3 regions of the Pseudomonas sp. SH10-3B genome follow, and region 3 is predicted to be linked to each of the others. Evidence: riboswitches for the same ligand, from Rfam matches in the RefSeq annotation. Region 3 holds a riboswitch; each other region holds the start of a gene.
The links. Region 3 has a riboswitch for cobalamin ahead of cobW (cobalamin biosynthesis protein CobW). Riboswitches for the same ligand answer to the same signal wherever they lie in the genome.
Positions count from the first base shown of each region.

Region 1 (4,796 bases), on a different contig from region 3:
CCGCAACCGCAGTATCTGCGCCCCATCAAACGGGTCCGTCAGGTAATGCGCCTGCACCCCGAATGTCTCCCGCAAGCGCTCCGGCGTGAGTACGTCCAGCGGCTTGCCCAGTGCTACCAGGCGCCCACGATCCAGCACGGCCAGGCGATCACAGGTCAGCGCTTGATTCAGGTCATGCAGGGCGATGAGGGTGGTCACCGGCAACCCTTGCACGCCTTTCAAAATCGCCAGTTGATGCTGGATGTCCAGGTGATTGGTCGGCTCATCCAGCAACAGGATCTGCGGCCGTTGCGCCAGGGCGCGGGCGATGTGTACGCGCTGGCGCTCGCCGCCGGAGAGGCTGCGCCAGGCGCGGTGGCTCAGGTGGGTGGCGTCCACATCATGCAGGGCCTGGCGCACGATGGCGTCGTCTTCGCCGGACCACGGGCTCAGCGCTGACAGCCACGGTGTACGGCCCAGCGCGACGGCGTCGAACACGCGGATGGCGTCGTCGGTGTCGGCCTGTTGTTCCACCACCGCCAGCTGTTGTGCGATGGCACGGCGGGACAGGTCGCCCAGGCGTTGCCCGCCCAGGCGCACGTCGCCGCTGGCCGGCGTGCGCAAGCCGGCGAGCAGTTTGAGCAGGGTGGATTTGCCGGAGCCATTCGGCCCGACAATCCCCAGGGTTTCACCCAATTGAACCTCCAGGTGAATATCGCGCAGCAACTCGGCCTCGCGCACCTTGAAGCCCAGCCCGGTGCAACTCAGTACGCTCATCGCGCATTCCTCCGGCCAATCAGGATCAGTGCAAACACCGGCGCGCCCACCAGCGCCGTCACCACGCCGACCGGAATCACCTGGCCCTTGATCAAGGTGCGCGACAACACATCGGCCGCAATCAAAAATAACGCGCCGCCCAGCGCACTGGCCGGCAGCAGGCGCGAATGCCCGGTGCCGAGCAACAGGCGCACCGCGTGGGGGATCACCAGGCCGACAAAACCGATGGAGCCGACAATCGACACCATCACCGCCGTCACCAGCGCCGCGCACCCCACCAGCACAAACTGCACGCGGCGCACCGGGATGCCCAGGGACGCGGCCGAGTCGGTGCCGAAGGTGAACGCATCCAACGCGCGCCGATGCCACAGGCACACCACCAAGCCCGTGACCGCCACCGGCACTGCCAGCCACACCGACGGCCAGCGCACGCCGCTGAGGTTGCCCAGCAGCCAGAACATGATGCCGCGCGCCTGTTCGGAGCTGGCGGACTTGGTGATCAGGAACGCCGTGAGCGCATTGAACAGCTGTGACCCGGCGATGCCTGCGAGGATGATCTGCCCGGTGCCGCTGGACGAACCGCTGGCCCGCGCCAGCAAGATCACCAGGGCGAACGCCGCCATCGCGCCGACAAATGCGCCGGCCGAGAGTGAAATCAGCCCGCCGCCCACGCCCATCAGCGCCACCAACACCGCGCCGGTCGAGGCGCCGGCGCTGATACCCAGCAGGTACGGATCGGCCAGCGGGTTGCGCAGCAATGACTGCAAAATCACCCCGCAGGTGGCCAGCCCTGCACCGCAGGCGGCGGCAACCAGGGCGCGGGTGAGGCGGTAGTTCCACACCACGCCTTCATCGATCGGGTCCAGCACGTAACCGGCTGCCCACAGTTTGTTGGCGAGCACCTGCAGCACCACCAGCGGATCGATGGCGGTTTCACCAATGGCCACGCCGGCGAGGACGGCGATCAGCAATAGCGCCAGGGCGAGTAAGGTCCGGATCATTTCGGCAGGTTGTAGCCGTCGATGGCCGTGGCCAGTTGTTCCAGGCCATCGAACGTGCGGATGCTGGCCTGCAGCGCCAGGGCGTCGAGGATGATGATGCGGTTGTTTTTCACCGCGTCCATGTTGCGCGTGACCGGGTCGCTGCGCAGGAAAGCGAGTTTCTTTTCATGGTCGTCGGCGGGATAGCGGCGGCGGTCCATGCGGGCGATCACCAGGAAGGTCGGGTTGGCCTTGGCGATGGTTTCCCAGCCGACGGCGGGCCATTCTTCATCGGATTGCACCACGTTGTGCAGGCCGAGGGTTTCGAGCATGAACTCCGGAATACCCTTGTGGCCCGCCACGTACGGGTCGCTGGCCATTTCGGAACTGGAGAACCACACCAGCGCGCTGGCCTGCTTGAGGCCTTTGCTCTGCACGGTGGCCACGGATTTGGCCAGGCGCGCCTTGAGCTCGTCGTTCAGGTGTTGGCCGCGATCCTGTACGTCGAAAATCTGCGCCAGCTGGCTGATGCTCTTGTAGATCGTCTCGATACGGAACGGCTCCAGCCGCGTGCCGTCGGCGCCCACCAGGTTGTCCTTGCCTTCGCAGTCGGAGGGCAGCAGGTAGGTGGGGATCTTCAGGTCGTGGAACTGCTCGCGGGTGCCGACCACGCCCTGCGGGCCCACCACCCATTCCAGCTCGGCGGCCACCAGTTGCGGGCGCTTGGCGATTACCGCTTCGAAGCTGGGCTCGTTGTTGGCCAGGCGCTCGATGCCGTCGTTCTGTGCTTCGTACTGTGGCAACACGTTGTTGAACCACAGCGAGGTGCCCACCACACGGTCGCCTACGCCCAGGGCATAGAGCATTTCCGTGGCGGCCTGGCCGATGGTCACGCTGCGCGCGGGGGACTGCTGGAAGGTGAGGGTGCTGCCGCAGTTTTCCAGGGTAAGCGGGTACTGAGTTGGCGCGGCTTGGGCCAGGGCGCAGAAACCCAGGGCACTGATCAGGGCGGTAACGCGTGGCAGCATGAGGCAATCTCCGTGTGAACCGTACGTGGGAACAGGGGAGGTACAGTTCGGAAATACGCCCTCGAACACTGCCGGTCGGGCAGGTAAGGATGTCCTTCCCGGACACCCCGCCGGTTAGTGATTTTGCTGGGCCGGCAGGTCTCCTGACTGATGCGTCGTCGCCACGCTCCGGCCTTCCCGGACGTGGTCCAGTGGCAGTGGGGAGCAGGCTCGGCATCTACAGTTGCGGGGGCAGTTCCGATTGACGCGGCATACCGCGCTTCGGATTCCCTATTAGTCCCGTTTGGGAACCGGCGCGGTATGGTAGTTGATTAGGGCGAGGCGATACAGCCCGAGGGGCGCCCAGTCAGACACGAATATCCTCAGGGCCCTGGATCAGCGCTTCAATTCGCGTCCCGGTGGCGCGCTCCTCGTTGCTGAAACCGTCGTAGTCCGCCAGGTTGGCGAAGCGGATACCGGTCAATTGTTCGATCTGGATCACGCTGCGCTGGTAGGTCCTGACCTGGCCGAACATCAGGTCGAGCTGACCCAGTTCGCGGCTTTGGTCGATCATGTAGGCACTGGCGCAGGGCTTGCCGTCGTCGCTGAGGTAGGCCACCACTTTCCAGAACGCCTTGGGGATTCGGATGCCACGGTAGAGACGGTCGTCGTCGGCGAACACCGGGCCGCTGAACACCGTGGCCCGGGCTTTCCAGCGTTGCGTGTTATCGAGGATGTAGTCTTCCAGTTCCAGCCAGGTCTTCTGGTTGAACCCGCTCATCTGCGGCGAGCAGTTGGTGAAGTGGAAGGTGTCGAGGTTGGCGGTTTTTGCCTCGTCGCCCCAGTTGGGGTCTTGGCGGCGCACCAGGTGCCCACGATCCAGGCCGTTGTTGGTGTAGAGCGCTTCGCCCACCTGCGCGCTGATCGGCAGGCGACCATCGTAGGCCCACGTGTCATTGCTGCGGATAATCTCCACATGCTGCCCGCCGTCGATATTCACGCCGACGTAGAGCGCCAGTCGTCGGGAACGCGACATCGTCACCGAGAAATGCGTGTAGTCCAGGCGCAGGGGTTCTACGTCATCCGCCAACGCCTCGTCTGCCGTGGGCCAGGGCACCACGAAGCTGCTGAGAAAGTCTGCTGCATAGCCGCGCCGGTCCTTTAGATCCTTGGCGGCGGTGACACGGGGCGCCGCCGCCCGGGCCTCCATCAGCGTGGGGGTGGTCGTGATCAACGGGCGCAGATCGGCGAGTCTTGGACGGTGCGCAAGGTCGATTTTGGCTTTACGGGCTGGCATGGGTAAGTCCTCCTTGGATAAACACGACTGCAACATAGGTTGATGACAATTGATGACACGCGTTAACCCTCTGGGGGCTATCCTCAAGCGGTTACCTGGAGCTTCACCACACGCCAAAAATGGAGCCAGCCCATGTGTGATCGCCACTACCGCAATCCGATTTTCTGCCTGATCCCGCCGTACATGCTCGACCAGATCGCGCGTCACGGTGATAAGGCCCAACGCGAAATCGCGCTGCGCACCCGCGCCAAGGACAGCACGTTCCGCTCGCTGCGCATGGTCGCAGTGCCCGCCAAGGGGCCGGCCCACATGGCCCTGGTCATGGGCGCTGGTAAACGGCGCTCGATCTACAGCGCCGAAGGCACCGACAGCCTGCCGGGCAAGCTGATCCGGGGTGAAGGCCAGCCCGCCAGTGGCGACGCCGCCGTGGACGAAGCTTATGACGGCCTGGGTGCCACGTTCGATTTTTTCGAAGAGGTGTTCGACCGCAACTCCATCGACGATGCCGGCATGGCGCTGGACGCCACCGTTCACTTTGGCCAGAACTATAACAATGCGTTCTGGAACTCGACCCAGATGGTGTTTGGTGATGGCGATGAGCAGTTGTTCAACCGCTTCACCGTGGCCCTCGACGTGATTGGCCATGAATTGGCCCACGGCGTCACTGAGGACGAGGCCAAGCTGATGTATTTCAATCAGTCCGGCGCGCTCAACGAGTCGCTCTCAGACGTGTTCGGCTCACTGATCAAGCAGTAT
Region 1 is NZ_JAFLXD010000050.1:29,975-34,770, forward strand. It holds gene J1G35_RS26315 (ABC transporter ATP-binding protein) at 1-756, opposite strand, end outside; gene J1G35_RS26320 (iron ABC transporter permease) at 753-1,757, opposite strand; gene J1G35_RS26325 (ABC transporter substrate-binding protein) at 1,754-2,764, opposite strand; cobalamin riboswitch at 2,880-3,074, opposite strand; gene J1G35_RS26330 (DNA/RNA non-specific endonuclease) at 3,111-4,040, opposite strand; gene J1G35_RS26335 (M4 family metallopeptidase) at 4,173-4,796, shown strand, end outside.
Region 1: linked by a shared signal. The riboswitch ahead of J1G35_RS26325 (ABC transporter substrate-binding protein) and the one ahead of cobW (cobalamin biosynthesis protein CobW) in region 3 are both predicted to bind cobalamin.

Region 2 (4,796 bases), on a different contig from region 3:
TGAAGCCGGTTTCGACTGCAGCGGCTTCATCGGCTACCTGTTTCGTGAAGAAGCTGGCATGAACCTGCCACGCTCCACTCGCGAAATGATCAACGTGAAAGCACCGTTGGTCGCACGCAACAACCTCAAGCCTGGCGATCTGCTTTTCTTCAGTACTGCAGGCCGTGGTCGTGTGAGTCACGCCGGTATCTATCTGGGCGATAACCAGTTTATCCACTCCAGCAGCCGTCGCAGTGGCGGTGTTCGAGTCGACAGCCTGGGCGACAGCTACTGGAGCAAAACCTTCATCGAAGCCAAGCGCGCACTCGCCATGGCCCCGACTACGGTTACCGCCAGTAAGTAAACTTAAAGTGATACTTGAAGTTTGACGTGTAAGCGCTAGAATCCCTGGACATTGTTGTAATCCGTTCGCGCGAGCTTTGCTTGCGCGTTCTGGTTTTCAGCGTTCGGCAGCGAAAGCCGCATCCAGACCCGGATTGTTCTGCACATGTCGACCTCAGCCCGCCTGCTCCTTATCCTCTGCGCCGCGCTTATCAGCGCCTGCGCCAGTCGGCCGCCGCCCGCTCCCGTTGCGGTCAAGCCCAAGCCGGTGTTCACCTATTCCAGCCAAAGTTTCTCGCCTGCTGCCGAAGACGTGCTCTTTCGTGCATTGGGTCTGGTCGGCACGCCTTATCGCTGGGGCGGCAACACGCCGGACTCGGGGTTTGATTGCAGCGGCCTGATCGGCTTCGTGTTCCGTGACGCCGCCGGCATCTCCCTGCCGCGCACTACCCGCGAGCTGATCGTGATGCGCGCCCAGGATGTCAGCGAACAGAACCTGCAGACCGGCGATCTGCTGTTCTTTGCCACCGGTGGCGGTTCCCAGGTCAGCCACGCCGGCATCTATGTGGGCGAAGGCCGCTTTGTCCATGCGCCGCAAACCGGCGGTACGGTGAAGCTGGATACCTTGTCCAAGGCGTATTGGCAGAATGCCTATCTGAGTGCCAAGCGTGTGTTGCCAGCAAACCTGGCACGTAATCCCTGAACCAAACACCGAACTAAATGTGGGAGAGGGCTTGCCCCTTTCCACACTGGTTTTATGTTGCTTCTGGAGGCGTTTATTGAGCCGCCGACACCCGCCAGACCTTATTCCCCACATCATCCGCTACCAGCAAATCCCCCTGCTGATCAATCACCACACCCACCGGCCGACCCATGGCTTTCTCATCTTTGTCGAGGAACCCGGTCAGCACATCCACCGGCTGGCCTTTAGGCTGGCCGCCCTCGAATGGCACGAAGATCACCTTGTAGCCACTGTGCGGCTTGCGGTTCCACGAGCCATGCTGGCCGATGAACGCGCCATTGCTGAACGGCGCCGGGAGTTTGCTGCCCTCGGCGAACGTCAGGCCTAAAGATGCGGTGTGTGGCCCCACCGCGTAGTCCGGCGCGATGGCCTTGGCGACCAGGTCCAGATTCTGCGGCGTGACGCGCACATCCACATGCTGGCCGTAGTAGCTGAAAGGCCAGCCATAGAAACCGCCGTCCTTGACCGAGGTGATGTAGTCCGGCACCAGATCGCTGCCGATCTCATCGCGCTCGTTCACTGCGGTCCACAGCTTGCCGCTCTGGGGTTCCCAGGCCATGCCGTTAGGGTTGCGCAGGCCGGAAGCGAAAATGCGGTGCTCGCCGCTGGCGCGATCCACCTCCCAGATCGCCGCCCGGCCCTGTTCCGCCTCCAGACCGTTTTCGCCGACATTACTGTTGGAACCGACGCTTACGTACAGCTTGCTGCCGTCCTTGCTGGCGATCACGTTCTTGGTCCAATGGTGGTTCAAGGGGCCGCCCGGCAGGTCGACCACCTTGGTGCCCGCGCCCTTGATCGCGGTTTCGCCCGCTTGATAGGGGAAGCGCAGCAGCTTGTCCGAATCGGCCACGTACAGGTCATTGCCGACCAGTGTCATGCCGAACGGTGAATTGAGGTTCTCCAGAAACACCGTGCGGGTCTCGGCGACGCCATCGTGATCGGCATCGCGCAGCAGGGTGATGCGGTTCGGGCTTGGCACCCCGGCACCGGCACGGCCCATGACTTTTTCCATGACCCAGCCGCGAATGCCCTTGGAATCATCCGGTTTGGGCGGCGCATTGGTTTCTGCCACCAGCACATCGCCGTTGGGCAGTACATATAGCCAGCGCGGGTGGTCCAGGCCTTCGGCGAACGCCGCCACTTGGGTGCCGGCCGCTGCTGTCGGCTTCGCGCCCTGCGGCCAACCGATAGCCGGGGCGATGTTCACGGTGGGAATCAGGGTTTTGTTCGGCTCCGGCAGTTGGGGCGACGGCCCGGTGCCATCGGACACCTGCAGGGTGGAGCTTTCACCGCAGGCGGCGAGGGTGCCGGCGAGCATGATCAGTAGGGCGAGTCTGGTTTTATGCATGGTGTTCTCCTGGATACCTGTAAGGGTAGAGGAGAGCGGCGAGGCGATGGTTCAAGTGCAACGCCAGCTTTAATTGACGCTCCACCCCCAACCCACTAACCTTCGCGGCTTGTTTCAGGTGCTCTGTGACCCGTGGGTCGACAGAGTGAAACAGGGAAGCCGGTGAGTGAGCGCACTTGTACACAGTGCTGCCGCGATTCCGGCGCTGCCCCCGCAACGGTAAATGAGTCAAGACGCTGCCATTGGCCACTGTATCGCCTGACGATATGGGAAGGCGCATCGTCGGCCTGCTTTCTACATAGGGAGCGCCACTCATGAGCCCGGAGACCGGCCTGGATCATCCAACAGCATCACGGTGGGCGATGCTTGGCTGTCTGTTTTTTCCTGCCTGCCGTTTTTGTCCAGCCCCAACGGAGAGCTGCCATGACCGATACCCCCGACCGCGACGAACGCCACCTGGCGCGCATGCTGCGCAAAAAAGCCGTGATCGACGAGCGCATCGCCAATTCCCCCAATGAGTGCGGCTTGCTGCTGGTGCTGACCGGCAACGGCAAAGGCAAGAGCAGCTCGGCATTCGGCATGCTCGCGCGCGCCATGGGCCACGGCATGCAGTGCGGTGTGGTGCAGTTCATCAAAGGGCGCAACAGCACCGGTGAGGAGTTGTTCTTCCGTCGCTTCCCCGAACAAGTGCGTTTCCATGTGATGGGCGAAGGCTTCACCTGGGAAACCCAGGACCGCCAGCGCGATATCGCCGCCGCCGAAGCCGCCTGGGCCGTCTCCCGTGAACTGCTGCAAGACCCCACCATCGGCCTGGTGGTGCTGGATGAGCTGAACATCGCCCTCAAGCATGGCTACCTCGACCTCGATCAGGTACTCAGCGACCTGCAAGCCCGTCCGCCGATGCAGCACGTGGTGGTCACCGGCCGTGGCGCCAAGCCTGAATTGATCGAAATGGGCGACACCGTCACCGAAATGGGCATGCTCAAGCACGCATTCCAGGCCGGTATCAAGGCACAGAAGGGCGTCGAACTTTGAATCAGCCCCGCCATTGCCCAGCCGTCCTGATCGCCGCACCGGCGTCCGGCCAGGGCAAAACCACCGTCACCGCCGCGCTGGCCCGTTTGCACCGCAACCTGGGGCGCAAGGTGCGCGTGTTCAAATGCGGCCCGGACTTCTTGGACCCGATGATCCACGAACGCGCCAGCGGTGCGCCGGTGTATCAATTGGACATGTGGATGGTGGGCGAGCAGGAAAGTCGCCGCCTGCTGTGGGAAGCGGCGGGGGAGGCCGACCTGATCCTGATCGAAGGCGTGATGGGCCTGTTCGATGGCACACCGTCCAGCGCCGACCTGGCGCGGCATTTCGGCGTTCCGGTGCTCGGCGTGATCGATGGCACCGCCATGGCCCAGACCTTTGGCGCCCTGGCCCTGGGCCTGGCGCGCTATCAGCCGGACTTGCCGTTTGCCGGCGTGCTGGCCAACCGCGTCGGTACCCTGCGCCATGCGCAACTGCTGGAAGGCAGCCTCACCGAAGGCTTGCGTTGGTATGGCGCACTGTCCCGCGAAACCGGGATTGAACTGCCCAGCCGCCATTTGGGCCTGGTGCAAGCCAGCGAATTGAACGATCTCGACGTGCGCCTGGACGCCGCCGCCCAGGCACTGGGCAGCAGCTGTGAAGTCGCGTTGCCGCCACCGGTAACCTTCGCCGCACCGCAAGTGATCGCCGCCGAGCCATTGCTGGCCGGTGTACGCATTGCCGTGGCCCGTGACGAAGCCTTCGCCTTCACCTATGGCGCCAGCCTCGACCTGCTGCGGGCGATGGGCGCCGAACTGACGTTTTTCTCGCCGATCCATGATCGCCAGCTGCCCGAGGCTGACAGCCTCTATTTGCCCGGTGGTTACCCGGAATTGCACCACCAGGCGCTGTCCGACAATACTCCGATGCTCACCGCCATTCGTGCGCACCACGCCGCCGGCAAGCCGTTGCTCGCCGAGTGCGGCGGCATGCTCTACCTGCTGGACTCGCTCACCGACGTGGACGGCAAACGTGCTGAACTGCTTGGCCTGCTCCAGGGCGATGCGGTGATGCAAAAGAAACTCGCGGCCCTGGCCCTGCAAAGCGTCGAATTGCCCGAAGGCGTGCTGCGCGGGCACACGTACCACCATTCCCTGACCAGCACCGAGTGCCAGCCGATTGCCCGTGGCCTGAGCCCCAATGGTGGGCGCGGTGCCGAAGCGGTTTACCGGCAGGGGCGAATGACGGCCTCTTACGTGCACTTCTATTTCCCGTCGAATCCGACTGCGGTGGCCGCCTTGTTTGCGCCGGACCGAGCTCAAACCCTATCCACTGTGGGAGGGGGCTTGCCCCCGGTAGGGCCATGACCGA
Region 2 is NZ_JAFLXD010000016.1:79,203-83,998, reverse strand. It holds gene J1G35_RS14575 (NlpC/P60 family protein) at 1-343, shown strand, start outside; gene J1G35_RS14570 (C40 family peptidase) at 488-1,024, shown strand; gene J1G35_RS14565 (sorbosone dehydrogenase family protein) at 1,098-2,411, opposite strand; cobalamin riboswitch at 2,511-2,762, shown strand; gene cobO (cob(I)yrinic acid a,c-diamide adenosyltransferase) at 2,835-3,446, shown strand; gene J1G35_RS14555 (cobyrinate a,c-diamide synthase) at 3,443-4,792, shown strand; gene bluB (5,6-dimethylbenzimidazole synthase) at 4,789-4,796, shown strand, end outside.
Region 2: linked by a shared signal. The riboswitch ahead of cobO (cob(I)yrinic acid a,c-diamide adenosyltransferase) and the one ahead of cobW (cobalamin biosynthesis protein CobW) in region 3 are both predicted to bind cobalamin.

Region 3 (4,796 bases):
TCGCGGTGCGCGGCAAGGTCTGCGGCTCCGCCCACGGGTAATCGCGGTCCAAGTAGCCGCTGGCCAGGCAGCGGAAAAAATCCAGCGCGTTAGCGAGACCGCCCTGGCGCAGGAAGTGCCACAGGCGGTCGCGCTGTTCGGCATTCACCGTGCTCAGGCCGCTGAGTTCCGGGTCCGGGCGATCATCCCCCGGCACTAGGATCAGCGTAACGCCGCGCTCGGCCAGCTCCACCAGACGCTCGATGCCATAGCGCCAATAACCGATGCCGCCGTGCAGCGAAATCAGGATGACCTTGGCGTGGCGCAGCACTTCATCCACATACAGGTCGACCGACGCATGGTTCTGCACCTGCATCGGGTTGGCCAGGCGCAGGCTGGGGTAATCCTCGGGCAGCTGCTGGGCGGCTTCGGCCAGCAGCGCCAGGCTGGAATCGCCGCTGCACAGGATCACCAGTTCAGCGGGGGTTTGGCCAAGGTCGGCAATATTGTCGTCCGCGACGAAACCACCGGGCTGAGTCCTGAGCAGGTGCATGGGTTAAACGCTGAGGGCAGCGCGCAGTTGCGCTTCGAGGCCCGCCGCGTCCAGCTCCTGGCCGATCAGCACCAGGCGCGTGACGCGCGGTTCATCAGCGCCCCAGGCGCGGTCGAAGTGCTTATCGAAACGCGTGCCCACGCCCTGGATCAGCAGGCGCATCGGTTTGTTCGGGATGGCGGCGAAGCCTTTGACGCGCAGGATGCCGTGCTGAACCACCAACTGGTTCAGGGCGTCGAGCAGCAGTGCTTCGTCGGCTTGCGGCAGGTCGATGGAGATGGAATCGAAGGCATCGTGATCATGATCGTCCTCACCTTCGTGATGATGATCGTGGTGGCTATGGCGAGCATCGATATGTTCTTCGGAACCCGCGCCCAGGCCGATCAATACGTCCAACGGCAGGCGACCGCTGCTGGCTTCGATGATCTTCACCGCTGGCGGCAGTTCTTCGGCGACTTCCAGGCGTACACGGGCCAGTTCTTCGGCGCTGATCAGGTCGGATTTGTTGAGGATTACCAGGTCGGCGCTGGCCAGTTGGTCGGCAAACAGCTCGTGCAGCGGCGATTCGTGGTCCAGGTTCGGGTCGAGTTTGCGTTGGGCATCGACCTGATCCGGGAACGCGGCGAACGTGCCGGCGGCCACGGCCGGGCTGTCGACCACGGTGATAACCGCATCAACCGTGCAGGCGCTGCGGATTTCCGGCCACTGGAAGGCCTGTACCAAGGGTTTTGGCAGGGCCAGGCCCGAGGTTTCGATGAGGATATGGTCGAGGTCGCCACGACGGGCGACCAGTTCGCGCATCACCGGGAAGAACTCTTCCTGCACCGTGCAGCACAGGCAGCCGTTGGCCAGCTCGTACACGCGGCCGTTGGCCTCTTCTTCGGTGCAGCCGATGGAGCACTGCTTGAGGATCTCACCGTCGATGCCCAGCTCGCCGAATTCGTTGACGATCACCGCAATACGACGGCCCTGGGCGTTGTCGAGCATATGGCGCAGCAAGGTGGTTTTACCCGAGCCGAGGAAGCCGGTAACGATGGTGACGGGAAGTTTGGCCAGTGTTTTCATCGGATGCCCTTTGGGGCGGGCATACGGGACGATAGGCCCTGCGGCAGCGCGCAGCAGCAGATTTCGTCACCGGATCACCCCGCCCGGTTGAATTGGAAAATCGGTTACGAGGCAGGTCTCCTGGCTTGGGGCTTGCGGGTCTTGCGACCGGCGCTGGCTGCGCCTTCCCGCCGTAATGGCAGTGGCGTGGCAGTCAGATAAACCCTTCACAGTTGCGGGGGCAGCCGCGGCTTGAACCGCGTTCCCTTCTTAGCTTCGGCGTGGGCCGAAGAACCTCGAAGGTGCAAGGCTACAGGGGCTCGCCGCATTTGACTACCGTCCCCGGCCCATGCTCTCCTACACATCTTGTTTCGGGTGCCCTTCACAGGGTGAAACGGGAAACCGGTGAGTCATAGCCTTATGACGAGTCCGGTGCTGCCCCCGCAACGGTAAGCGAGTGAAGCGTCAGATCCACTGTGCCTGTACGGCATGGGAAGGCGACGCTTTCTAGACCCAGTGTCCCTCGCAAGCCCGGAGACCGGCCCGAATAACATCCAATAACAAACCCGCGGTGGGCGGGCGCTGTTAAAACCCTGCGTGCCTGGCTCGCGGGGTTTGCATGCGCTCGTTTCACCCTGACACCTGAAAGGGACGCGCCATGTCGATCATCAGCAGCACCTCGCACACCGCCAGCAGCTCCGCCACCCTCAGCCAACGCCTGACCGCCGCCATCGGTGCGTCGATCCTCGGCGCGTGCCTGGTGTATTTCGCCGGTTTCTCGCACATCGAGGCGGTGCACAACGCTGCCCACGATACCCGCCACAGCGCCGCGTTCCCGTGCCACTGAGGCCTGCCGACATGATCAAGCGTATTGCACAAACCGCAGGGTTCACCGGCTTGCTGGCCGCCCTGCTGCTGACCCTGCTGCAAAGCTTCTGGGTCGCTCCGCTGATTCTGCAGGCGGAAACCTTTGAAAAAGCCCCGGCCGCGACCGAAGTCGTGCACGAGCACGCCGCTGGCGCCGCTGCACACTCCCACGACGCCGAAGCCTGGGAGCCGGAAGACGGCTGGCAGCGCGTGCTGTCGACCACCGGCGGCAACCTGGTGGTGGCCGTCGGCTTCGCCCTGATGCTGGCCGGCCTCTACACCCTGCGCGCACCGACCCGCACGGCCCAAGGCTTGCTGTGGGGCCTGGCCGGTTACGCGACCTTTGTGCTGGCGCCCACCCTGGGCCTGCCACCGGAGCTACCGGGCACTGCCGCCGCTGACCTGGCGCAACGGCAAATCTGGTGGATCGGCACCGCTGCCTCGACGGCTGTGGGTATTGCCCTGATCGTGTTTGGTCGCAACTGGCTGCTGAAAGTCCTGGGCGCGGCGATCCTCGTGGTGCCACATGTGATCGGCGCGCCGCAGCCGGAAACCCATTCGATGCTGGCTCCGGAAGCCCTCGAAGCACAGTTCAAGATCGCTTCGCAGTTGACCAACGTGGCGTTCTGGCTGGCCTTGGGCCTGATCAGCGCCTGGCTGTTCCGCCGCAACCGCGACGATCAATACTCGGCATGACCCTGGTGGTCGGCCTGGGTTGCCAGCGGGGTTGTGATGTAGACACCCTGCTGGACCTGTTCGACAGCGCCCTGGCCGAGGGCGGGGTCGAGCGCCAGCGTGTCACCGCACTGGCCAGCATCGACCGTAAACAGAACGAGCCAGGGTTACTCGCCCTGGCCCGACTGCTCGACCTGCCCTTGCAGTGCTTCAGTGCCGGGCAACTGGCCGTTTACGAAGACCGGCTGAGCCACAAATCGGCGGTCGCGTTTGCCCATACCGGCTGTTACGGCGTCGCCGAAAGTGCCGCCCTGGCCCTGGCCGAACAGCTCTGCGGCGGCCCTGCCCGCTTGTTGATCACCCGCCAGAAAACCGCCCAGGCCACCTTTGCATTGGCCTGCGCCGGCTAAAATCCCGATAATCGCCCTTCCCGATCATGAGCAATCTTCATGCTCGCCCGCTTTTGCACAGGAATTCTCCATGACCGTCTACTTCATCGGCGCCGGCCCCGGCGATCCGGAATTGATCACCGTCAAAGGCCAACGCCTGATCCGCAGTTGCCCGGTGATCATCTATGCCGGCTCGCTGGTGCCGGCGGCGGTGCTGGAAGGTCATCAGGCGAAACAAGTGGTCAACAGCGCTGAACTGCACTTGGAACAGATTATCGAACTGATCAAGACCGCCCACGATAATGGCCAAGACGTGGCACGGGTGCACTCCGGCGATCCGAGCCTGTATGGCGCGATTGGCGAGCAGATCCGTTATTTGCGTGAGTTGGGCATCCCCTTTCAGATCATTCCCGGCGTCACGGCGGTGGCCGCCTGCGCAGCCTTGCTGGAGACCGAACTGACCCTGCCGGACATCGCCCAAAGCGTGATCCTGACCCGCTACGCCGATAAAACCAGCATGCCCGCCGGGGAAGACTTCCACAGCCTGGCCCGGCATGGCACGACCATGGCGATTCACCTGGGGGTCAATCATCTGGAAAAGATCGTCGCCGAACTGCTGCCGCACTATGGCGCGGACTGTCCGATTGCCGTGGTGCACCGGGCGACATGGCCGGATCAGGATTGGGCGGTCGGCACGCTCAGCGATATTGCCGACAAAGTCGCCGCCAAGGGCTTTCGGCGCACGGCGCTGATTGTGGTAGGTCGGGTACTGGCGAGTGATAGTTTCAGTGAGTCGTCGCTGTATCGGGCCGGGCATGCGCACCTTTATCGACCTTGATTATTTACTTCACGAACAACCTATAACGCATTGATTCAAATGAATAAATACAATAAAAAACGTGGGAGGGGGCTTGCCCCCGATGACGGTGTGTCAGCCTGCTCATGAGTCGACTGAGGCACCGATATCGGGGGCAAGCCCCCTCCCACATTTGACCTTCCTTGTCAGGGAGATACAGTCAACATTCGAAATTGATTTTTTAATTCACACATCATCAGCAACACGCTGATTTAACTGAATAAATGCAAAAAAATGTGGGAGGGGGCTTGCTCCCGATGGCGGTGTTTCAGCTTCCTCATGGGACGACTGAGGCACCGCTATCGGGAGCAAGCCCCCTCCCACACTTAATCCTCCTTGTCAGATAGATCGCATAACCGCTTGAATTTTAATAATAAAAAACGGCGCTCACGGGCGCCGTCTTTTTGTTCGCAGTGAACGCCTTACTCAGTAG
Region 3 is NZ_JAFLXD010000035.1:5,166-9,961, forward strand. It holds gene cobN (cobaltochelatase subunit CobN) at 1-532, opposite strand, end outside; gene cobW (cobalamin biosynthesis protein CobW) at 536-1,597, opposite strand; cobalamin riboswitch at 1,690-1,890, opposite strand; cobalamin riboswitch at 1,933-2,138, shown strand; gene J1G35_RS22430 (CbtB-domain containing protein) at 2,235-2,423, shown strand; gene J1G35_RS22435 (CbtA family protein) at 2,435-3,139, shown strand; gene J1G35_RS22440 (cobalamin biosynthesis protein) at 3,136-3,528, shown strand; gene cobM (precorrin-4 C(11)-methyltransferase) at 3,599-4,345, shown strand; gene nfuA (Fe-S biogenesis protein NfuA) at 4,790-4,796, opposite strand, start outside.